DNA from 4 places in the Streptomyces luteogriseus genome. Region 1 is predicted to be linked to each of the others. Evidence: riboswitches for the same ligand, from Rfam matches in the RefSeq annotation. Region 1 holds a riboswitch; each other region holds the start of a gene.
What was found. A riboswitch is a leader RNA that binds a small molecule or an ion and turns the genes downstream of it on or off. The one in region 1 is predicted to bind cyclic di-AMP.

Region 2: another riboswitch for cyclic di-AMP. It lies ahead of BJ965_RS20070 (M23 family metallopeptidase); the one in region 1 lies ahead of BJ965_RS15800 (transglycosylase SLT domain-containing protein).
Region 3: another riboswitch for cyclic di-AMP. It lies ahead of BJ965_RS33375 (C40 family peptidase); the one in region 1 lies ahead of BJ965_RS15800 (transglycosylase SLT domain-containing protein).
Region 4: another riboswitch for cyclic di-AMP. It lies ahead of BJ965_RS09720 (M23 family metallopeptidase); the one in region 1 lies ahead of BJ965_RS15800 (transglycosylase SLT domain-containing protein).

The regions. Positions count from the first base shown of each region.
Region 1 covers NZ_JACHMS010000001.1:3,642,243-3,648,043, forward strand. The annotation lists gene BJ965_RS15790 (LolA family protein) at 1-352, opposite strand, end outside; gene BJ965_RS15795 (polyprenyl synthetase family protein) at 584-1,594, opposite strand; cyclic di-AMP (ydaO/yuaA leader) riboswitch at 2,097-2,272, shown strand; gene BJ965_RS15800 (transglycosylase SLT domain-containing protein) at 2,276-3,055, shown strand; gene BJ965_RS15805 (Cof-type HAD-IIB family hydrolase) at 3,019-3,873, opposite strand; gene BJ965_RS15810 (GNAT family N-acetyltransferase) at 4,060-5,130, shown strand; gene BJ965_RS15815 (glycosyltransferase) at 5,160-5,801, shown strand, end outside.
Region 2 covers NZ_JACHMS010000001.1:4,550,922-4,556,722, forward strand. The annotation lists gene BJ965_RS20060 (dihydrofolate reductase family protein) at 1-688, shown strand, start outside; tRNA gene BJ965_RS20065 (tRNA-Met) at 755-828, shown strand; cyclic di-AMP (ydaO/yuaA leader) riboswitch at 1,126-1,282, shown strand; gene BJ965_RS20070 (M23 family metallopeptidase) at 1,294-2,334, shown strand; gene BJ965_RS20075 (aldo/keto reductase) at 2,522-3,466, shown strand; gene BJ965_RS20080 (PrsW family intramembrane metalloprotease) at 3,566-4,846, opposite strand; gene trmB (tRNA (guanosine(46)-N7)-methyltransferase TrmB) at 5,110-5,801, opposite strand, start outside.
Region 3 covers NZ_JACHMS010000001.1:7,513,835-7,519,635, forward strand. The annotation lists gene bioB (biotin synthase BioB) at 1-65, opposite strand, end outside; gene BJ965_RS33350 (8-amino-7-oxononanoate synthase) at 216-1,343, shown strand; gene BJ965_RS33355 (DUF397 domain-containing protein) at 1,431-1,661, opposite strand; gene BJ965_RS33360 (helix-turn-helix domain-containing protein) at 1,671-2,531, opposite strand; gene BJ965_RS33365 (ATP-binding protein) at 2,745-3,203, shown strand; gene BJ965_RS38785 (DUF6328 family protein) at 3,204-3,695, opposite strand; gene BJ965_RS33375 (C40 family peptidase) at 3,735-4,208, opposite strand; cyclic di-AMP (ydaO/yuaA leader) riboswitch at 4,213-4,414, opposite strand; gene BJ965_RS33380 (hypothetical protein) at 4,762-5,070, opposite strand; gene BJ965_RS33385 (ATP-dependent Clp protease proteolytic subunit) at 5,079-5,714, opposite strand.
Region 4 covers NZ_JACHMS010000001.1:2,226,113-2,231,913, forward strand. The annotation lists gene BJ965_RS09710 (HPr family phosphocarrier protein) at 1-188, shown strand, start outside; gene BJ965_RS09715 (GntR family transcriptional regulator) at 355-1,050, opposite strand; gene BJ965_RS09720 (M23 family metallopeptidase) at 1,240-2,028, opposite strand; cyclic di-AMP (ydaO/yuaA leader) riboswitch at 2,041-2,205, opposite strand; gene BJ965_RS09725 (M16 family metallopeptidase) at 2,398-3,786, opposite strand; gene BJ965_RS09730 (M16 family metallopeptidase) at 3,783-5,180, opposite strand; gene BJ965_RS09735 (DNA gyrase/topoisomerase IV subunit A) at 5,514-5,801, shown strand, end outside.

The DNA.
Region 1 (5,801 bases):
GCTTGGCCGTCGGGTCGGCGGAGGAGCCGCCCTCGCCCTGGCCCGCCGCGCCGGACAGCAGACCGGACTCCAGGCCGCCGAGGTTCGGCAGACCGAGGTCCGTGCTGATCTTCACCGTGCCGGACAGCTGCTGGACGTCCGACTTCGCGATCTTCTCGATGAGCTGCTGTGCGGTGATCTTCGGGAGGTCGGGGTCACCGGAGTCGGCGAGTGCGGGGACCAGCCCGATCGTCGCGGCCGCCACCCCTATCACCGTGACCGGGACGACGTACCGCGCGGCTTTGCGCCGCCCGGAGCGCTGCTCGTCGACGTCCCCGGCGGTCGTGCTGTCGTCGGATGCGTACGGTGCCATGTGTGCCCTACCTCCGTGATCGGCGGCGGCTGTCCGTGTCGTCCACGCACTCGTCCCTGAGCCGCCATTCTCACCCGAACAGGTGAGGAGTGGTGTTTTCCGTGGTCACCATCTGACCAAATCGGCCAGGGAGATACGTCAGACCCCGGACTCAACTCCGTGTACTGCTGGGGTATGACACGGAGGGGCCGCTTCTCCCCCGACCCGTAGGGGTCGCGGGGGAAGGACGTGCTAGCCGGCCCGGTGCACCACCGCGTCGCACAGCTCCAGGAGCGCCGCCTTCGCGCTGCACTCCGGCAGCGGTGCCAGCGCCGAACGGGCGTCCTGGGCGTAGCGGACGGTGTCCCGCCGGGCCTGCTCCAGCGCCGGGTGGGCCCGCAGCAGGCGCAGGGCCTCGGCGTGCCGCGCGTCGTCGGTGAGGTCGGAGTCGAGCAGCTCGCACAGGGCGATGTCCTCGGCGAGCCCGAGCCGGGCCGCCCGCTCGCGCAGTCGCAGCACCGGCAGCGTGGGGATGCCCTCGCGCAGGTCGGTGCCGGGGGTCTTGCCGGACTCGTGGGAGTTGGAGGCGATGTCCAGGACGTCGTCCGCGAGCTGGAAGGCGACGCCGAGCCGCTCGCCGTACTGGGTCAGGACGTCCACGACCCTCTCGTCGGCGCCGGACATCATCGCGCCGAACCGGCACGACACCGCGACCAGCGAGCCGGTCTTGCCGCCCAGCACGTCCAGGTAGTGCTCGACGGGGTCGCGGCCGTCCTGCGGTCCGGCCGTCTCCAGGATCTGGCCGGTCACGAGGCGTTCGAACGCCTCGGCCTGCACCCGCACGGCCTCCGGGCCGAGGTCGGCCAGGATGTGCGAGGCGCGGGCGAAGAGGAAGTCGCCGGTGAGGACCGCGACCGAGTTGCCCCAGCGGGTGTTCGCGCTCGCGACGCCGCGGCGCACGGTGGCCTCGTCCATGACGTCGTCGTGGTAGAGCGTGGCGAGGTGGGTCAGCTCGACGACGACGGCCGACGGCACGATGCCGGGCGCGTAGCGGTCACCGAACCGGGCGGAGAGCATCACGAGCAGCGGGCGGAACCTCTTGCCGCCGGCCCGCACCAGATGCTGGGCGGCCTCCGTGATGAAGGGCACCTCACTCTTGGTGGCCTCGAGCAAGCCTTCCTCGACAGCCGTCAATCCGGCCTGGACATCGGCCTCCAGAGCCTGGTCCCGCACGCTCAGCCCGAACGGCCCGACGTCGGTCACGAGGGGTCTCCTGTCTGCTGTGTCTGCCGGTGATTACGCGGATTGTCGATAGGTCGCTGCCCTCACTCGAGTCAGCGTATCCGGTCACGTTTCGATCACCGCCAGCGCCCATGGTTACAGGCCGGGTGGTATCCGATCACGACCGTTATGTTTTCGATCAACCCATAAGAACAGATATTTATCGACTTACCCAGGGGTAGCGAGTTATGCACGATTTGCCGTGATGATTCGATGAATTCCCCTTGGCGGAAATTGCCCTACAGGCTCGTGATCAGTGAGTTGAATCACTCCTTCCCCTTTTCCCCCTCCCCGCCACAGCGACCCCTAACGCCTTCCCCCGAAAGCCAGTTGAGCCTTGGCTCCCGCAAAGGATCAAGCGACACAAACTCCCCCGACCAAGGTCAACCGCGCGATATGTGATTGAGGTGCTTGTTCCCGACATGTGCTCTCGCATACGTTCCGGCCCTGTCCGGCGGACGCCTAATCCTGCCGCCGCCCGGACTCCCCACTGGAACCGACTCACTCACGCGTGGCAGGAGCGGGGGACCCAGGTAAGTCGCCGGTCCGCACAGCGGCCCGGCTCGGGGTGAAGCCGCGCACGGCACAGCGCCGTACGCGGCCGGGCACCTCCCGGCCCGAACCCGACAGCTCACCTCGTAGGCGCCGGAGAGGAACATGGCCATGGCCGGACGAGGCAAGCACCGTCGCCCCAGAACCAACCCGCTGACCCGAGGCTTCATCGCCGCCGGCACCGGCGGAGCCGCACTCACCCTGCCGCTCCTCGGCGCCACCCACGCGAGCGCCGCGGAGCCGCAGAGCGCACCCGCCGCCGCACAGTCCGTGCCGCAGGCGGCCCAGCCCGCCAAGTCCCTGACGTACACCGTGGTCAAGGGCGACTCGCTCGCCCGCATCGCGGACAGGTACGACGTCTCGGGCGGCTGGAAGCAGCTCTACAAGGACAACCGCACCGCCGTCGGCGACAACCCGAAGCTGATCCACCCGGGTCTGAAGCTGACGGTGAAGGCCGCCAAGACGGACGCGGCGAAGAAGACGGCGACCAAGTCGTCCGCCCCCGCCAAGCCGGCCGCCAAGCCCGCCGGCGGCGTCGCCCAGGCGACCCAGGCGTCGGCGAAGACCTACACGGACAACCTCGACGGGTGGATCCGCGAGGCGCTGGACATCATGGCGCAGAAGGGGATCCCGGGCTCCTACGACGGCATCCACCGCAACATCATGCGCGAGTCGTCCGGCAACCCCCAGGCCATCAACAACTGGGACTCCAACGCCGTCGCCGGCACCCCGTCCAAGGGCCTGCTCCAGGTGATCGACCCGACCTTCGCCGCCTACCACGTGGCCGGCACCTCCTTCGACCCGTACGACCCGGTCGCCAACATCACGGCGGCCTGCAACTACGCGGCCGACCGCTACGGCTCGATCGACAACGTCAACGGCCCGTACTGAGCCTGAGCCGTCCCGCCCAGCAGTCGCTCGAGGACGACGGCGATGCCGTCGTCCTCGTTCGACAGGGTGACCTCGTCGGCCACGGCCTTGAGTTCGGGATGGGCGTTGGCCATCGCGACGCCGTGGCCGGCCCAGTCGAACATCGGGATGTCGTTGGGCATGTCGCCGAAGGCGATGGTGTCGGCCGGCCGCAGCCCCAGATGATCGGCTGCCAGCGCCAGCCCCGTGGCCTTGGTGATCCCGCACGGCTGGAGCTCGACCGTGCCGGGCCCCGACATGGTCACCGTCGCCAGTGAGCCGACCACCGAGCGGGCCGTCGCCGCCAACTCGTCGTCCGTCAGATGGGGATGCCGCAGCAGCACCTTGCTGATGGGCTCGCCCCACAGCTCATCGCGCCGCTCGACCCGTACGGCGGGCAGGGTCGGGTGCGGCATCAGATAGCCCGGCTCGATCAGCGTGAGCCCGTCGACCCCGTCCTGGTCGACCGCCGCGTACACCTGCCCCACCTCGGCCTCGATCTTGCCGAGGGCGGTCTCGGCCAGTTCCCGGTCCAGGGTGATGGACCACAGCAGCCGGTCCGCGCCGGCGTCGTACACCTGCGCGCCCTGCCCGCACACCGCGAGCCCCGTGCACCGGAGGTCGTCCAGGAGCGGCCGTACTCTCGGCGCCGGCCGGCCCGTCACCACGAGGTGCTGGGCGCCGGCGTCCGCCACCCGCGCGAGCGCGGCGAGGGACCGGTCGGAGAGGGTGTCGTCGCCGCGCAGCAGCGTCCCGTCCAGGTCGGTGGCGATGAGTGAATATGCGATGGGTGCGGCCATGATCAGAGAATACGGACAGTGCGGCCCTTCGTTTCATCACCCGGTGGACGCCGATTGCCCGGTTGAAGGCCTCTGCACCAGTTGGCAACAACATGCTCCGCTACCTACCCGTGGGACCGCATAGAGCGGTACCTTCCAAGTGTCCAGGGGGGACTTGATCGGGGGGTCAGGTTGAGCAGTGGGCGCATTCGCGTGGCTGGGCCCGGGGAGCTCGGTGAAGGGGAGAGGGAGCGCTGGCGTGCGCTGCGCGCCGCTTCCGAGGCACCGCGCAACCCTTTCATGGAGCCGGAGTTCACCGAAGCCGTCGGCCGGGTCAGGCCCGGGGCCCGGGTCGCCGTGGTGTACGAGGGGCCGGAGCCCGCGGGCTTCCTGCCCTACGAGCGGGGCCCGTTGGGCCAGGGCCGGGCGATCGGACTCGGCGTCTCGGACGCGCAGGGCGCGATCCTGCGGCCGGGTCTCGGCCTGGAGACCGGCGAACTGCTGAAGGCGTGCTCGCTGTCGAGCTTCGCCTTCGACAATCTGGAGGCCGAGCAGCGGCTGTTCGTCCGGTACGCGGCCGAGGAGTACGCCACCTACGTCATCGACGTGGAGAAGGGCTACGAGACGTACGAGTCGGTGCTGCGCGCGCAGTCGCCGAAGTTCCTGAAGACCACGCTGGCCAAGGAGCGCAGGCTGGGCCGGCAGGCCGGTGAGCTGCGCTTCGTGTTCGACGAACGCGATCCGGCCGCGCTGCGCACACTCATGGAGTGGAAGTCGGCGCAGTACCGCAGGACCGGCCGACGGGACCGGTTCGCCCAGGAGTGGATCACCCGGCTCGTCGGGCAGCTGGCCCGGGCCCGGGCGCCGGAGTGCAGCGGCACGCTGTCCGTGCTGTACGCCGGTGAGCGGCCCGTGGCCGCGCACTTCGGGCTGCGTTCGGCCTCGGTGCTGGCCTGCTGGTTCCCGGCCTACGACCCGGAGTTCGCGAAGTTCTCGCCGGGTCTGGTGCTGCACCTGCGGATGGCCGAGGCGGCGGCGGCCGAGGGCGTCGGCACGCTCGACCTGGGGCGGGGCGCGGCCGAGTACAAGGACGCGCTGAAGACGGGTGAACTGCCCGTGTACGAGGGGGCGGTGATCCGACCGGGGGTGGGCGCGGCACTGCACTGGCTGAGCCGCGAACCGGCGCGCCGCGCGCACAGCTTCGTCCGCGGCAGGCCTCGGCTCGCGTCGCTGGCCGCGCGGACGCTGAAGGGCGCGGCTCGGCTGCGCCGTACCTGACTACCTGACTTCACGAGGGGGGTGGGCGCATGGCCCGTTCGGCGCGTGCGCAGGAGGAGATACGGCGGTTCCTGGACATCGGGGCGGTGCAGGTCGCCGAGCTGGACCTCGACGGTGACGAGGCGGTGCTCAGACCCGGCCCGGGCAGTCCGCCCGTGACGCACGGGGAGGTGTTCGTGCTGGTCAGATGGGGTGGACGGCCGGTGGGCACGCTACTCGGGCGGGTACCGGAGGGGGCGGATCCGAGGGCCGTGCTGGCGGACCGGGCGCGGGCGGAGTGCGGGCCGGGCGTCGTCGGCGGGCCCGGGGAGCCGCCGTTCACGACCGTCGTCGTCGCGACCCGGGAGCGGGCCGGGCAGCTGGCCCGGGCGCTGGACTCGCTGCTGGCGCAGGACCATCCGCGGTTCGAGATCGTCGTCGTCGACAACGCGCCGGTCACGGACGAGACGCGGGAGCTGGTCGAGCGGAAGTACGCCGAGCGCGTGCGGTACGTCTGTGAGCCCGTTCCGGGGCTCGCAGCCGCCCACAACGCCGGGCTGGACGCGGTGCGCGGCGAGGTGGTCGCCTTCACCGACGACGACGTGGTCGCCGACCCGCGCTGGCTGACCGAGCTGACCGCTCCCTTCGCCGCCGACGCCGGACTCGGGTGCAGCACCGGGTTGATCCTGCCG
Region 2 (5,801 bases), 910 kb from region 1:
ACGGCGGCTCATGGTCGAGGGCGGCGGACTGATCCACACCCAGCTCCTCACCCAGGGCCTCGCCGACGAACTCCAACTCGTCCTCGCCCCGCTCTTCGTGGGCGACCCCCGGGCCCCCCGCCTCTTCGGCCCCGGCGGCTACCAGGGCGGCCGGCTCCGGCTGCTGGAGACGCGGCGGATCGAGGACGTGGTCCTGATGCGCTACGAGCCGACCGCCCCGGGCACCGGCGGGCTCCCCGCCGCCGCCGACCACCACTGGCTCGCCCTCGCCTGTGAACTGGCCGAGCGCTGCCCGCCGTCGGACACGGCGTTCAGCGTGGGCGCGGTCGTGGTCGCCGCCGACGGCACGGAACTGGCCCGCGGCCACTCCCGAGAGGCCGGCGACCCGGTCGTGCACGCCGAGGAGGCGGCCCTCGCCAAGATCGACCCGGCCGACCCGCGCCTGCCCGGCGCGACGGTGTACAGCAGCCTGGAGCCGTGCGCCCGCCGCGCCTCACGCCCCGCCCCATGCGCCCGGCTGATCCTCGACGCGGGGGTACGGCGGGTCGTCACGGCCTGGCGCGAGCCGGACACCTTCGTGACGGACGCCGACGGCAGCGGGCTCCTCGCGGCCCGGGGGGTGGAGGTCGTCGTCCTCCCGGAACACGAGGAGCGGGCCAAGGCCCCGAACCATCACCTGCCGGGCTGAGCACCGGCCCGATCGGTGGGTGTGTGCGAGTGGTCCCGCGGATGGCGTACACTGGAGTCACAACGACGCGGGGTGGAGCAGCTCGGTAGCTCGCTGGGCTCATAACCCAGAGGTCGCAGGTTCAAATCCTGTCCCCGCTACTGAAGGCCGAGGGCCGGAATCCGAAAGGGTTCCGGCCCTCGGTGCTTTCCCATGCTTGCCCGATGGCTCACTACGGTCGGTGAGCGAACCGTCCCGTTCCGCATAACAACTGACGCACCGTCAAAACCCGTCAGTCACCTGCGGTGCGGTCAACTCGCCCGATTTAAGCCGGTCATGGCAGGTAAGTCCGCGCGAAAAAGGTTAATGATCAAGTGGAATCGCTGGAATACCCCTCGCGCCTCCATTAACGTTCGATAACGCAGCGCGGTCGTCCCAGCCGTCACAGAAGGCGGCTCCGTGCGCACGCGCCGAATCCCGAAAGGGAACCGGGGAACCACCACTTGGGGTGAATCGGGCGGATACCACCGTGGAAGCACGGCAGGTATACGCGCGTAGGAGACCTTCCTGCTCCGAACCCGTCAGCTAACCCGGTAGGCGAGAAGGAAGGAAAGGAGTACGCCCACGTGGCGTCCAACCGGCCTGCCCCCGCGGCCCCGTACGCGCCGAAGCGCGAGAACGACACCTTCGGATTCGGCGGCCAGCACACCGACGAGGGCCCGTTCCAGGAGTGGAACCCCACCGAGGAGTCCATCCGTCCCGTCCGCGGCCGGCATCGCGTCACCAAGCAGCGCGGCGGAGGCCTCGCCCGCAGCTCCACCGTCCTCGGCGTCGGTGTCATAGCCGCCGTGGGTGCCGGCGGCATGGCCAGCGCCCAGACCGGCAAGCCCCCGGTGTCCATCTCCGTTCCGGACCTGCCCTCGGTGGGTTCCCTCATCTCGGACGACGACACCCCCGAAGGTTCCGCCACCCCGCTCAGCAGCCTCGGCACCGCCACCGCGGACACCGCGAAGGACACGTCCGGCGCCCGCGCCGGCGCCGGTGACGCGCTGCGTGCCCGGATCATGGCGCAGGTCGAGCACCAGCAGGAACAGATCGAGACCAAGGCCGCCGAGGACGCCGCGGCCGCCGCCGAGAAGGCGGCCAAGGAAGCGGTCGCAAAGGCGGAGAAGGAAGCCAAGGCCAAGGCCGCCGAGGCCAAGGAGAAGGCGGAGGAAGAGGCCAGGAAGAAGGCCGAGGCCGAGCGGCTCGCCGCCCTCGCCAAGCAGTTCACGCTGCCGACCTCCTCCTACACCCTCACCTCGACGTTCGGCCAGGCCGGCGCCTACTGGTCCTCCGGCTACCACACCGGCCTCGACTTCGCCGCCCCCACGGGCACGCCGATCAAGGCCGTGCACAGCGGCACCATCACCGAGGCGGGCTGGAACGGCTCCTACGGCTACAAGACCGTGCTCACCCTCGATGACGGCACCGAGATCTGGTACGCGCACCAGTCCTCCATCGGCGTCAGCGTCGGCCAGAAGGTCAGCACCGGCGACGTCATCGGCCGCGTGGGCGCCACCGGCAACGTCACCGGGGCGCACCTGCACCTCGAGGTCCACTCCGGCGGATCCGCCAGCGGCATCGACCCGATGGCCTGGCTGCGGGGCAAGGGACTGACTCCCTGAGCAGTGCGCGCTCGTCGAAGCATCGGCGGCCCTGACGACGACCCCTCGACGTCAGGGCCGCCGGCTTTTGCGGTGTGGCGCGGAGCGGCTTCGTCCGGTGCGGCGGCGTGCGGGGTGGCGTGGGGTTTACGGGAGTTTTGCGTCCGTTGCGGAATGAGGCGTTCCTGCGCGGTCGTTGACACCGACCATGACGACTCTTCGCAAGCTCGGTACTTCCGACCTCGAGGTCTTCCCCCTCGCCCTCGGCGGCAACGTGTTCGGCTGGACCGCCGACCAGGACCGGTCCTTCGCCGTCCTCGACGCCTACACCGCCGCCGGCGGCAACTTCGTCGACACCGCCGACGTCTACTCGGCGTGGGTCGACGGCAACCAGGGCGGTGAGTCCGAGACCATCCTCGGCGCGTGGCTCGAAGCGCGCGGCAACCGCTCCGACGTCGTCGTCGCCACGAAGGTCAGCCAGCATCCCGGCTTCCGGGGCCTGTCCGCCGCCAACATCAAGGCCGCCGCCGACGCCTCCCTGCGGCGCCTGCGCACCGACTACATCGACCTGTACTACACACACTTCGACCAGCCCGACGTGCCCGTCGAGGAGATCATCGGCGCGCTCGACGACCTCGTGAAGTCCGGCAAGGTGCGGCACATCGCCGCCTCCAACATCACCGCCGAGCGGCTGCGGGCGTCCCTGGAGTTCTCCGACCGCGAGGGCCTCGCCCGGTACGTCGCCCTCCAGCCCCACTACAACCTGGTCTCCCGTGACACCTACGAGGGCGAGATCCAGGACCTCGCCGAGCGGGCCGGCCTCGCGGCCGTTCCGTACTACGCGCTCGCGTCCGGCTTCCTCACGGGCAAGTACCGGCCCGGTACGCAGGTCGAGAGCGCGCGGGCGGGCGGTGCCGCCAAGCATCTGGAGACCGAACGGGGGCGGCGGGTTCTCGACGCCCTCGACGAGGTCGCCGGGGTGCACGGCGCTCCCGTCGCCACCGTGGCCCTCGCCTGGCTCGCCGCGCAGCCGACCGTGGCGGCGCCGATCGCTTCCGCGCGGACGGTGGAGCAGCTGCCCGCGCTGCTCGGCGTCGGGGAGCTGACGCTCTCGGAGACCGAGATCGCGCGGCTCACCCGGGCCTCGGCCTGATCCGAGCTTCGGGAGCGGCTTCAGGGAGCGGCTTCGGGAGAAGCTTCGGGGAGCGGATTCGGTAGCGGAGCTTCGGGCGCGCGGTTGCGGGGAGCCGCTTCAGGAGCGGTAGGGGTTGTACGCGGGGTACGGCGTGTACGCGGGATACGGCGCCGACGGGTGGCCGTACCCGTACACCCCGTACATCGGCCAGGGCGGTGGCGTCACCGGGACCGGAGGGGCGGTGATCCGGGCCGCGTGGTCCAGGGCGGGGCGGGCCACCTCCCGACGCCGCCACAGCTCGCCGAGCAGTTCCCGCTCCCGTACGGCGAAGTCCGCCCCGGGGCTGCCCCGCCGGGCCCGGTGCCGCAGGAACGCCAGCGACGTCGCGTACGCCTCGTACCGGGCCACCTCCCGGGCCGCCGCCCTGCCCGCGTGCCGGCGGGCGTACTGGCGGGCGATCCGGCGGGCCCGCATCGAGCCGAGAGCGTACGGCTCGGCCGGGGTCAGCCAGCCGGCGACCGCGTAGGCGGGCAGCTCCGCCCGTACGGTCCTCAGCTCCCGCTGCCGCGTCCAGATCACCAGCCACGTCAGCAGCCCGAAGATGGGCACCATGAACGCCGCGTACACGGCGAAGAACCCGTACTCGCCGAAGGCCGACGAGCCGTTCCACATCGCGTGCATCCCCATCGCGAGCAGCAGCCCGCCGAGCGGGAAGGCGATGCGGCGCAGGGGCCGGCGGCCCGCCGAGAGCGCGGCGATCCCGAAGCCGATGCCGGTCAGGACCGTGAACAGCGGGTGCGCGAACGGCGACATGATGATGCGCACGAAGAAGGTCGCCGCCGTGACGGAGGCGATGCCGCGGCCGCCGGTGAGCTGGTCGGTGCCGAAGGCCGTGCCGAGGTAGAGGATGTTCTCGGTGAAGGCGAAGCCGGTGGCCGTCACGCCGGCTATGACGACCCCGTCGACGATGCCGGTGAAGTCGCGGCGCCGGAAGAGGAAGACCAGGAGGACGGCCGCCGCCTTGGCCGACTCCTCGACCACCGGCGCTATCACCGTCGCGCCGAGGGTGTCCGCGCTGGACGGGTCCGCCGTCGCCGTCGCTATCCATCTCGTCGCGAAGCTGTTGGCGACGATCGCTATCAGTGCCGCCGCGCAGGCGCCCCAGGCGAAGCAGAACACCAGGTTCCGCCAGGGGCCGGGCTCGACCCGGTCCAGCCAGCGGAACGCGGCTATCAGCAGGGGCACCGGGAGGACGGCCAGCCCCAGCCCGACCAGGAACCCTTCCGTGCCGGTCTCCTCGCGGACCAGGGCGAGGATGACCAGGCCGGATATCGCGAGGAGTGTGCTCAGCGCGCCGTAGCGCACCCAGGCGCGGTGCCACCAGTGGGCGTGCCGCAGGGAGCCGGTCGTGCCTGGGCCGGTCGTGCCTGGGCCGGTCGTGCCTGGGCCGGGTGTGGCTGGGCCGGCCGTGCCGGGGCCGGCCGTGCCGGGGCCGGCCGTGCCGGGGCCGGCCGTGCCGGGGCCGGCCGTGTCCGAGGGAACGAAGGGTGCGCCGTCGGTGGGACCGCTGGGGTACGACGGATGCGGGGGGCTGGTGGCCACGGAATTGACCCTAACGACGGATGGGCGCTGTCCGCAGGCGGGAGAGGTGCCAGGGGTGGTCAGGCGCCGGCGGGGGGCTGGTCCACGTGCTGTACGCGACGGAAGAGGAGGTCGTTCACGACATGTCCCTTGTCCAGTCCCTGGCCCTCGAAACGGGTCAGGGGACGGAAGTCGGGGCGCGGCGCGAAACCACCGTCCGCCTGCGTGTTCTCCAAGTCGGGGTGCGCCGTGAGGACCTCGAGCATCTGCTCGGCGTACGGCTCCCAGTCGGTGGCGCAGTGGACGATGCCACCGGGTCTGATGCGGGTGGCGGCGAGGGTCAGGAAGTCGGGCTGGATGATCCTGCGCTTGTGGTGCCGCTTCTTGGGCCAGGGGTCCGGGAAGTAGACGCGCAGGCCGTCGAGGGAGTCCGGGGCGAGCATCTCGCGCAGGAGGATGATCGCGTCGCCGTTGCCGACCCGGATGTTGGACAGGCCGTTGCGGTCGGCGAGGTTGAGCAGGTTGCCCTGGCCGGGGGTGTGGACGTCGACGGCGAGGATGTTCGTGGCGGGGTCGGCCGCGGCCATCTGGGCGGTGGCCTCGCCCATGCCGAAGCCGATCTCCAGGACGACGGGGTTGTCGTTGCCGAACAGCTCGGGCAGGTCGAGGGTCCGGCTGCCGTCGATGTCGAGGCCCCACTTGGGCCACAGGCGCTGGAGCGCGTCCGCTTGACCGGCGGTGACGCGGCTGCGGCGGGGCTGGAAACTCCGGA
Region 3 (5,801 bases), 3.9 Mb from region 1:
GCCTCGTCACGGGTCGGCAGCTCGCGCCGAAGCCCCTTGTCCACCAGCGTGTTCAGCAGGTCCATGGAAGCCGATCCTGTCCTAAGGAGGCGCCCGGGGCAAAGGAGAGTTCGCACAACAGAGTCGCTTCGAGGTGTGGGTATTGCCACACAGTGACCTGCTGGTGGTCCCGCTAGTGTCTGTGCACTGCCTACAAATTCTCCGGAGGACCACCCATGGCGTTCGGCTGGATCGACGAGCAGGCGGAGCTGCGTGCCCGCGCCGGACTCGTACGGACTCTGCGCCCCCGTCCGGCCGATTCGCCGCTCCTGGACCTGGCGAGCAACGACTACCTCGGGCTGGCCCGCCACCCCGAGGTCACCGAGGGCGCGGCCCGGGCGGCGCGGACCTGGGGCGGCGGCGCGACCGGCTCCCGGCTCGTCACGGGCACGACCGAACTGCACGCCGAACTCGAACGGGAACTGGCTGATTTCTGCGGTTTCGAGGCGGCTCTCGTCTTCTCCTCCGGTTACGCCGCCAACCTCGCGGCGGTCACCGCGCTGGCCCCGCACGGCTCCCTGATCGTCTCCGACGCGGGCAACCACGCCTCGCTCATCGACGGCTGCCGGCTCGCCCGCGGTACCACCCAGGTCGTGGCGCACGCCGAGCCGGACGCCGCGCGCAAGGCACTGGCCACCCACGAGGGCACGGCGATCACCGTGTCCGACACGGTCTTCTCGGTCGACGGCGACGCGGCCCCCCTCGCCGCGCTGGCCGAGGCCTGCCGGGCGCACGGCGCGGGGCTGGTCGTCGACGACGCCCACGGACTGGGCGTTCTCGGGGACGGCGGCCGCGGCGCCCCGCAGGAGATGGGGCTCGCGGGCGCGGACGACGTCGTCGCGACGGTCACGCTGTCCAAGTCGCTCGGCAGTCAGGGCGGAGCCGTCCTCGGCCCGGCCCGGGTCGTCGACCACCTGGTCAACGCCGCCCGGACGTTCATCTTCGACACGGGACTGGCGCCCGCGGCGGCGGGGGCGGCGCTGTCGGCCCTGCGGCTGCTGCGCCGCGAGCCGGAGCGGGCGGCACGGGCCCGCGCGGTGGCGGGCGAACTGCACGCACGCCTGACCGCCGAGGGCCTGGAAGCGGTGCGTCCGGACGCCGCGGTGGTCTCGGTGCGGGCGCCCTCTCCCGAGGACGCCGTGCGCTGGGCGGCGCGGTGCCGCGCGGCGGGCCTGGCCGTGGGGTGCTTCCGGCCCCCTTCCGTGCCGGACGGCATCTCACGGCTCAGGCTGACCGCCCGCGCGGACCTGACCGCTCAGCAGATCGAACGCGCTGTACGACTGATCGGCGAGACGCGGCCATGAGTCGGCGAGACGCGGCCATGAGTCGGCGTGACACGGCCGTGCGTCGCACGATGACGGTCTGATCGAAGACGGCCTGATCGAACGCGGTTACATGCGTTCCACCGCGGCCGCGAACGCCGCCCAGCTCCCCGGGGAGAAGAGCAGTGCGGGTCCGGCCGGGTCCTTGGAGTCGCGCACGGCGAGCAGCCCGGCCCAGGGCGGGGCGTCCGGACACGCGGTCTCGACGCAGTTGTTCGCACCGGTGCTGTAGCTGCTGCGCAACCACCGCACACCGTGCAGTTCGATGCTTGAGGGGACGTGACGAGGCAGTGCACGCATGGTGCCTCCTTACGCGCCGGCGGCTGTCCCGGCGATGAAATCCAACGAGTCCTCGGGCGAAAGGGCGTGGATCTGAAGGGCGTTGAAGGCCTCCGTGTAGGCCTGGAGGTCTTCTTTCCGTTCGAGGTAGAGGCTACTCGTCAAGTGGTCGAGAACAACCACATCCAGATCAGAAGTGCTCGAAAACGAGAAGATTACGAAAGGGCCGGTGACGCCGATGTGTGCCCCGGCGGCGAACGGCAGTACCTGAAGGCGCACTTGGGGCAGCCGGGCCGCCTCGACCAGCCGTTCCAGCTGGCGGGCCATGACCCCGGGGCCGCCCACCTCCCGGCGCAGCACCGCCTCGTCCAGAACGGCACTGAGTTCCAGCGGGGGATCCGCACGCAGAACGTCCTGCCGGGCCAGCCGCACCTCGACCAGCGTGTCGAGCCCGTCCTCCGGAAGTCCCTCCACCGCGGCCCTCGTCACCGCACGGGCGTACTCGGGCGTCTGGAGCAGTCCGGGGACGACGGTGGTCTCCAGCGTGCGCATCGTGTCGGCCTGCGACTCCAGGCTGATGAAGTCCCGGTAGGTGGGCGGCAGCACTCCCCGGTAGGCGTGCCACCAGTGGTGCCGGCCCCCGTTGTCGTCGGACCCCGCCAACATCATGAGCAGTTCGCGAAGTTGGGAGTCCGTCACGCCGTAGACGTCGAGAAGTAACCGCACATCGGCCGGTTTCACCCCGCTCGTGCCCGTCTCGATCCGGCTGACCTTGGACTGGTGCCAGCTCACCAGCCGGGCCGCCTCACCGCTCGTGAGCCCCGCAGAGGTGCGCAGCGCACGCAGTTCGGCGCCCAGTTTCCGGCGGCGCACCGCGGGACCGTGCTGCATGGGCTCCTCCTTACTCCTTCCGAGCCACCCAAATACGGTCTCGCGTCGCAGAGTTCACCGCTTTGAGCGACAGATATATGCACATCTTGGTGGATCGCCGTCCTTCAGGGGTGCTCTGGTGGCAGTCTGGCGACGAAGCACCAGTCCGGGACCGTACTCGAACCATCCGCTCCGTGTCGGGCTCCGGTCCCGTGGGAAAAGGACGATGTCGCCATGGCAGACCATCTGGAAGCATCCGTCACTCTGCCGAGCGATCCCGCCTCGGTCTCCGCAGCGCGTGCCTACGTGGTGGGCACGCTGGCGGAGTGGGGCCTGCCGGCGGACACGGAAGTGTCCGACACCGTCCGACTCATCATCTCCGAACTCGCCACCAACGCCGTCCAGCACACCTTCGGCCAGTCGCCGACGTTCACCGTGGACGTCGAACTGGACCGTGACGAGCACCTGCGCATCGGTGTCACGGACAGCCACCCCCGCTTCCCCAGACGCCTGCCGGCCGCCGTCCAGCAGGACAACGGCCGCGGCCTGGTCATCATCCGCTGGCTGACCGCGGAATGCGGCGGCAGGCTCCGCATCCGCCCCACGCGCGAGGGCGGCAAGACCATCTCGATCGAACTTCCCTGGGTCGTCCCGGTCCAGCCGGTGACGACCGCGGTGCAGCAGGAGCCGTAGTCACACGCGGCGGGACCCGCACGGCGTGTCCAGCGGCGCCCTCCTCGCGCCCCGGCCCGCGCGACCCGCATCCGGGCCATCCCCACGGCCTTGACGCCCGCTCCGCGCCCCGCGCCCCCCGCCGGAGCCCGCGGCCGTCACCGGCGCCGCGCCGACGCCTCCCGGTGCGCTGCCGCCCCTCGCAGCCCTGACGGCTGTCCGACGGTGTGCCGCAGCGGCGAAGAGGGCGGCGGCCAGGATCGCCGGCGGCAGGGCGCTGACGTAGGTGACGCGCTGGAGCGCGTCGAGTTCCTCGAAGCGCGGGGCGAGAGCCGGCGCCAGCGGGAAGAAGAAGAGGATCTGCACGCCCGTCCGGGTGACGCGCAGTTCCTGGAGCAGCTCGACGAAGGTGCGGTCGGCGCGTCGCAGCGGCGTCTCGTTGCGCGCGGTGCAGGGCGGTGCTCGGCCATGGGAGCACGGGTATGCACATGAGCCCGTGTCACGCTCCGGCATGCGGCGGCGCGTCAAGGACGCCGCCGCACGCCGGGCGGATCACTTCACGCGTCCGTACCAGACACTCTTGGTCCAGATCTTCTGCAGTCGCACCACGTCCCCGCTCTTCGGGGAGTGCCAGAGCTTGTTCTTACCCGCGTAGATACCGACGTGGTACACGTTGCTGCCCGAGTGGAAGAACACCAGGTCCCCCGCCTTGCGGCTCTTGGCGGAGATGTGCTTCGTCTTGTTGTACTGCTGGGCAGCCGTGCGGGGGAGCTTCTTGCCGGCCTTCTTGAACGAGTAGAGCGTGAGCCCGGAGCAGTCGAACCGGTGCGGACCGGTGGCCCCGTACCTGTAGGGCGAACCCTTCTTGGAGGCCGCTATCTGGAGTGCCTTGGTCGCCGGTGTGGCCGCAGCGGCTTCGGATGCGAAGCCGGGCGCCACGATGGAGCCGCTCACCGCGGCGATGGTGAGCGCCGAGGCCGTGCCGGCCCGGGCCATGAGCGACGGGACACGATTGAGCGCAGTCATGCGCAACCCTTCGTCAGCCGCCTGTGAAGGATGACCTGTCGGATTCGGGCTGACAAAGTTGCCCGGCCGCTGACGCGGCTTCACCCCAAGGGCTGCTCGGGGGCGGTCATGGCGTGACCGTCCCGGCGACCCGTCGTGCTCGGGTCCTCCACTCCTGCCGATCCACTCCTGTCGACCGGTCATCCGGGCGGCGGCAGGACTCGGCGTCCGCCCGGATCGCCCCGCCACAGCGGCGGGGGCTTGTCGTCAGACAGGGATCTTGGCGCATGCCTGTCCGGATTTCCCAACGGAACCGGGGATTTGTGTTGTTACTCACCACTCACCCGTTCGGGTGGACACGTGTGCGTTCGAGCCACTGTCCACGGGTTCGCGGAGCTCCGGACCAGCGACGGAATGCCCCATTCCGTCCATCGGCTACGCGCGTTGCGCAACCGGAGCGGCTCCAAAATCGGTCTCCCGCCTACTCCGAACAGGGGTACGTCTTTTGGTCCGTTTCAACTCAGCTCCGGGCGCGTCGCCGGCGGTGCGTGCGTCCGGAGTCGACGGTTCCGCGTCAACTGACGGACTCCGGGGGCAGGGTGAGCCGGGCGGTGCGCCGCTCACCGTCCAGCACCCGCAGGGCCCGGGCCAGCGTGCCGGCGTGCAGTTCCGTCTCGCCTCGCCGGTGCATCAGGGCCAACGCGTCACGCAGCGCGGTCGCCTTGCCCACCAGGGCCTGAGCGGCGCGCAGTCCGCGGTAGGTGTCGCCCTCCTGGGCCGGGTTGATGCGGCCGAGCAGGTCGACGACATCGAGGTAACGGTCGATCAGTTCCGCCTCGGCGCGTGTCAGGGCGGGCAGCGGCGGCAGTTCGGGCGGGAGCACCGGGGGCCTCACCGACCGGTCGACGGGGCCGGAGTGGCCTTGCGGTTGGGGATGACCCCGTCCACCAAGCCGTACTCCACCGCCTCCTGGGCGGTGAGGATCATGTCCCGCTCGATGTCCGCGCTCACCTGCTCCCGGGTGCGGCCCGAGTGCAGCGCGAGCATCTCCTCCATCCGGCTCCGGACGCGCGTCAACTCGTCGGCCTGGATCGCCAGATCACCGGCCTGCCCCCGGACCGGCTCGGGCAGGGCGGGCTGATGGATCACCAGGCGGGCGTCGGGCAGCGCGAACCGCTTGCCGGGCGTGCCCGCCGCCAGCAGCACCGAGGCCGCGGCACCGGCCTGGCCCAGGCAGATGGTCTCCACGTCGCAGGAGAGGTACCGCATCGTGTCGTAGAGGGCCGTCATCGCGTGGAAGGTGCCGCCGGGGGAGTTGATGTAGAGCGAGATGTCGCGCTCCGGGGCCCGGTGCTCCAGGTGCATGAACTGGGCCATCACGTCGTTCGCCGAGGTCTCGTCCACCGGTGCCCCGAGGAAGACGATCCGCTCCTCCAGAAGCTTCGAGTACGGATCCATCGTCCGTTGCCCGGACCCCGTGCGTTCGGTGAACTCGGGCAGCACATGGCGGGCGGACGGTCGGGTCATGACGAACCCCTCCTCGCGGGCAGAGCCGTCTCCGGCGACAGCTCGTCTGTAAAAAATGTACAGGACGTACATGCCGTTATGATGGGG
Region 4 (5,801 bases), 1.4 Mb from region 1:
CGGTGACGATCGCCAAGGCTGACGGCAACCCCGTCAACGCGGCCTCCATGCTGGCCGTCCTGGGCCTCGGCGCCCAGGGGGGCGAGGAGATCGTCCTCGCCTCCGACGCCGAGGGTGCGGACGCCGCACTGGACCGGCTCGCCAAGCTGGTCTCCGAGGGTCTCGAGGAACTTCCCGAGACCGTCTGATTCACCGAGCGCCCGATCCGTCCGGCGTGCAGCGAAGGGCTCGTCCGAATTCACCGGGCGGGCCCTTCGCCATTCCCGGTGGATGCGGGACGGGAATTCCGATGAATCCGGGCAGCGAAAATAGACCCCCGCAAATTGTCCGCTCTCTTTGTATACGGCTGCCGTGTTAATGCTGCGGGCTCGCCGTGTTTACGGGATGTTGCGAGTTCCTCACACGGTCGGTGCGCTCCTGGGGGGAGCCGAACCGCAGGCGGTGCGCGCCCTTCGCGCGCTCGGTGTGCAGCGCCGTGACCGCCCGCGCGCGCTCGCCGTCCCCACGCGCCACCGCGTCCACGATCGCGCCGTGCTCGGTCCAGGACTCCACCGGACTGGCCGGCGCCTCCACGGCGTACATCCAGGCGATCTTGTGGCGGAGCTGGGTGAGCATCGAGGTCAGCGCAGGGCTGCCGGAGGCCTGGGCGAGCGTCTCGTGGAACCAACCGCCCAGAGAGCGCAGGTCGTCGCTGTTGCCCCGGCGGGCCCGCTCCTGACCCAGCCGGACCAGACCGCGCAGGACCTTCAGATGCGCCTCGGTGCGACGCTGGGCGGCGCGGGCCGCACCGAGCGGCTCCAGCAGCATGCGCATCTCCAGCAGGTCAGCGGCCTCCTGCTCGGTGGGTTCCGCCACGCACGCGCCCGCGTGCCGGCGGGTCACCACGAATCCCTCGGCCTCGAGCGTGCGCAGCGCCTCCCGGACGGGCACCCTCGAGACGCCGTAGCGGCGCGCGAGGAGTTCCTCGGTGAGCCGGCTGCCGCGTGCGTGGACACCCGCGACGATGTCGTCCCGGATGGCCGTGCACACCGAGTGCGCGGGAATACGCATGACCGACCTCCGCTTAATCCCCGTGAAACGCCGACGAGCGGCGTGCGTTCCGTGACTCTATTGCAATGAGCCGGAATTTCCGACGGCAGACGACAATCCATGGATATTTTTTGGACAGCGGGCGGCCGTAAACGCCGAAAGCCCCGGCTCGGGGAGCCGGGGCTTTCGGGGAGAGCGGGGAGGTTCCGGTCAGACACCCACGCCGTGCGAGCGGAGGTAGGCGACCGGGTCGATGTCCGAGCCGTACTCGGGGCTGGTGCGGGCCTCGAAGTGCAGGTGGGGGCCGGTGACGTTGCCGGTCGCGCCGGACAGGCCGATCTGCTGGCCGGGGGTGACCTGCTGGCCCACCGAGACGCCGACGGAGGACAGGTGGCCGTACTGGGTGTACGTCCCGTCGTTCATCTTGATCACGATCTGGTTGCCGTAGGAGCCGCCCCAGCCGGCCTCGACGACGGTGCCCGCGCCGACCGCGTGGACGGAGGTGCCGCTGGCGGCGTGGAAGTCGACACCGGTGTGGCTGCCGGAGGACCACAGGCCGCTGCTGGCCTGGTAGCCGGTGGAGACGTACGAGCCGGAGATCGGGGACACGAAGGTGTTGAGGCGCTTGCGCTCGGCCTCGCGGGCGGCGCGCTCCTTGGCCTCGCGGGCCTTCTCGGCCGCCTCCTTGGCCCTCTCGGCCAGCTCGGCGGCCCGCTTGCGGGCGGCCTCCTCGGCCTTCTGCTTGGCGGCGGCCTCGTCGGCTGCGTGCTGCTGCGCGAGGGCCTGGGCGTCGATCTGCTGGGCCGCGGTGTCACCCATGGTGACGACCGGGGTGAGGCCGGTCTGCTCGGCGCTGGGTTCGGCGGCGAAGGCCGCGGGGGCCGCCACGGTGCCGATCACGCCGGTGGTGGCGAGAGCCGCGACGCCTGCCGCGCGGGCGGTGGAGCGCTGCATCCTGCTGGGACGACGGTGCTTCCCGGTGGCGCGAGTGAACGCCATGTGGTGGCTGGTCCTTTCCTTCCCTCTCGCCTACCGGGTTAGCTGACGGGTTCGGAGCAGGAAGGTCTCCTACGGACTCCCTCGCGACTCGCGCGGGCGCCCGATTCACCCCAGGGACTGCGATGGGTCCCCGGCTCCCCTGGCTCGCGCCGTACGGGGACTCGGCGATGACTGTCCGGTGCCGCGGGTGCGGCGCACTGCCTGACGAACAGCCTGGATGACGCTAAGCGGCGCCACTTTCAATTCCCAAACGAATCCAGGCTTTTGTAGCGCATCCCACAGGGCAGACAGGCAACTCCCATCCCAATTCGGGCATAAAGGGGCCCTGGTGCCTTTGAAGACAACCAGGGCCCCTGCACGCGCGTGCCGCTACTCGGCGGCGACGACGGTGACTTCGCCGATGCCGAGGGCCTCGACGGGTGCCTTGATCTGCGCCGCGTCACCGACGAGAACGGTCACCAGACGGTCCACCGGGAAGGCGCTCACGGCCGCCGCGGTGGCCTCCACGGTGCCGGTCGCGGCGAGCTGCCGGTACAGCGTGGCCTGGTAGTCGTCGGGCAGGTGCTGCTCGACCTGGTCGGCCAGCGTGCTCGCGACGGCCGCCGCCGTCTCGTACTTCAGCGGCGCCACGCCCACCAGGTTCTGCACGGCGACGTCCCGCTCGGCGTCGGTCAGTCCCTCGGCGGCGAGGGTGCGCAGCACCGTCCAGAGGTCCTGGAGGGCGGGACCGGTGTTGGGCGTGTCGACGGAACCGCTGATGGCGAGCATCGCGGCACCCGTGCCGTCCGGGGCGGACCTGAGGACCTGGCCGAACGCCCGTACGCCGTAGGTGTAGCCCTTCTCCTCGCGCAGGACGCGGTCAAGGCGGGAGGTGAGGGTGCCGCCGAGGCAGTACGTGCCGAGCACCTGCGCGGGCCACACGCGGTCGTGCCGGTCCGGCCCGATCCGGCCGATCAGCAGCTGCGTCTGGACGGCGCCCGGGCGGTCCACGATGACGACCCGGCCGGTGTCGTCGGCGGTCACCGGCGGCACGGGACGCGGCTCGGCCGAGGAGCCCGTCCAGGCGCCCAGCGTGTCCCCGAGCAGGGCGTCCAGGTCGATGCCGGTGAGGTCGCCGACGACCACGACGGTGGCCGTGGCGGGACGGACGTGCTTCTCGTAGAAGGCGCGCACGGCCGCGGAGTCGATGGCGGCGACGGTCTCCTCGCTGCCCTGCCGGGGCCGCGACATGCGCGAGTCCGCCGGGAACAGCTCCTTGGAGAGCTCCTTGGCGCCGCGGCGGGAGGGGTTGGCCAGCTCGTGCGGGATCTCGTCGAGGCGATTGTTGACCAGCCGTTCGACCTCGCTGTCGGCGAAGGCGGGCGCCCTCAGGGCGTCGGCGATCAGGCCCAGGCCCTTGGTGAGCCGGGAGGCGGGCACCTCCAGGCTGAGCCGGACGCCGGGGTGGTCGGCATGCGCGTCGAGAGTGGCACCGGCGCGCTCCAGTTCCGCGGCGAAGTCCTCGGCGGAGTGCTTGTCGGTGCCCTCGGAGAAGGCCCGGGCCATGATCGTGGCCACACCGTCGAGTCCGGCCGGCTCCGCCTCCAGAGGCGCGTCCAGCAGCACCTCCACGGCGACGACCTGCTGGCCGGGGCGATGGCAGCGCAGCACCGTCAGGCCGTTGTCGAGCATGCCGCGCTCGGGGGCCGGGAAGGCCCAGGGCCGGGCGTCGCCCGCCTGCGGCCGGGGGTGGAAGTCCATCGTGGCGAGCTCGGTCACTTGTCCGCCTCCTCGTTCTCGTCGGTGGCCGCGGCTGCGGTGTCGTCGGTGATGCCGGCGTCCTCGGCGGTCTCCGCCTCGCCGGTCTCGCCGGCGACGGGCTCGTAGACGAGCACCGCGCGGTTGTCGGGTCGCAGGCGGGCCTTGGCGACCTCCTGGACCTCCTCCGCCGTGATCTCCAGCACGCGCTGGACGGCGGTCAGGGCGAGCTGCGGGTCTCCGAAGAGCACGGCGTACCGGCACAGTTCGTCGGCGCGGCCGGCGACCGTGCCGAGCCGGTCCAGCCACTCGCGCTCCAACTGGGCCTGGGCGCGCTCCATCTCCTCGGGCGTGGGGCCCTCCTCGGCGAACCGGGCGAGCTCCTCGTCGATGGCGGTCTCGATGACCGGAACCTCCACGTCGCCGGACGTCTTCACGTCCAGCCACCCCAGGGAGGGAGCACCGGCGAGCCGCAGCAGGCCGAAGCCGGCCGCGACGGCCGTACGGTCGCGTCGCACGAGCCGGTTGTACAGGCGGGAGGACTCGCCGCCGCCGAGGACGGTGAGGGCCAGGTCGGCCGCGTCGCACGCGCGCGTGCCGTCGTGCGGCAGCCGGTAGGCGGCCATCAGGGCGCGCGCCGGTACCTCCTCCTCGACGACCTCGCGCAGCTGCTCGCCGATGGTCTCCGGCAGCGACCCGTCGCGCGGGGCGGGCTTGCCGTCGTGACCGGGGATGGAGCCGAAGTACTTCTCGACCCACGCGAGCGTCTGCTCCGGGTCGATGTCGCCGACCACGGAGAGCACGGCGTTGTTCGGCGCGTAGTAGGTGCGGAAGAACGCGCGCGCGTCCTCCAGCGTCGCCGCGTCCAGGTCGGCCATCGAGCCGATCGGGGTGTGGTGGTAGGGGTGGCCCTCCGGGTAGGCGAGGGCGGTCAGCTTCTCGAAGGCGGTGCCGTAGGGGACGTTGTCGTAGCGCTGGCGGCGCTCGTTCTTGACGACGTCCCGCTGGTTCTCCATCGACTCCTCGTCGAGCGCGGCCAGCAGCGAGCCCATGCGGTCGGCCTCCAGCCAGAGGGCGAGCTCCAGCTGGTGGGTGGGCATGGTCTCGAAGTAGTTGGTCCGCTCGAAGCTGGTCGTGCCGTTCAGCGAGCCACCCGCGCCCTGCACGAGCTCGAAGTGGCCGTTGCCCTTGACCTGCGCGGACCCCTGGAACATGAGGTGCTCGAAAAGGTGAGCCAGGCCGGTACGCCCCTTGACTTCGTGGCGTGAGCCGACGTCGTACCAGAGGCACACCGCCGCGACCGGGGTCAGGTGGTCCTCGGAGAGCACCACGCGCAGGCCGTTGGCCAGGCGGTGCTCGGTCGCTGTCAGGCCCCCGGAGCCTGCCTGGGCTGTGGCCGTGTGACCCATGGGCATGTACGTCCCTTCGATCGCTGAGCGGTTGTTCAGACCGCGGATTCCTGCCGGTCCTGCCACTGTATGCAAGCGTGCGGAGCCCTGGTGAAGTTCCCGGTGGCGACCTGGTCCCGACAGCACGACAGACGCCTCGGGCAGGGTCCTGGTCCCGGTTGTCAGTGCGGCGGTCCACAATGGTCGGCGTCAGATCCGGATCGCAGCAGCACGAGCGAGCCGCGAAGGCGGTCGGTGGCGAGCGCGCGGAGGCCCGAAGGGCCCGAGCACGCTCGACGTCTCGCACCGGCATGAACGCCCCCGTAGGCAAGCGACCAGCAACAGGAGGAGCCGGCAGCGATGGCCCGCCGCAGCACGAAGACCCCGCCGCCCGACGACTCGTACGAGGAGCGGATCCTCGACATCGACGTCGTCGACGAGATGCAGGGCTCCTTCCTCGAGTACGCGTACTCGGTCATCTACTCCCGCGCCCTGCCGGACGCACGCGACGGCCTCAAGCCGGTGCACCGCCGCATCGTCTACCAGATGAACGAGATGGGCCTGCGCCCCGAGCGCGGGTACGTCAAGTGCGCCCGGGTCGTCGGCGAGGTGATGGGCAAGCTGCACCCGCACGGCGACGCGTCGATC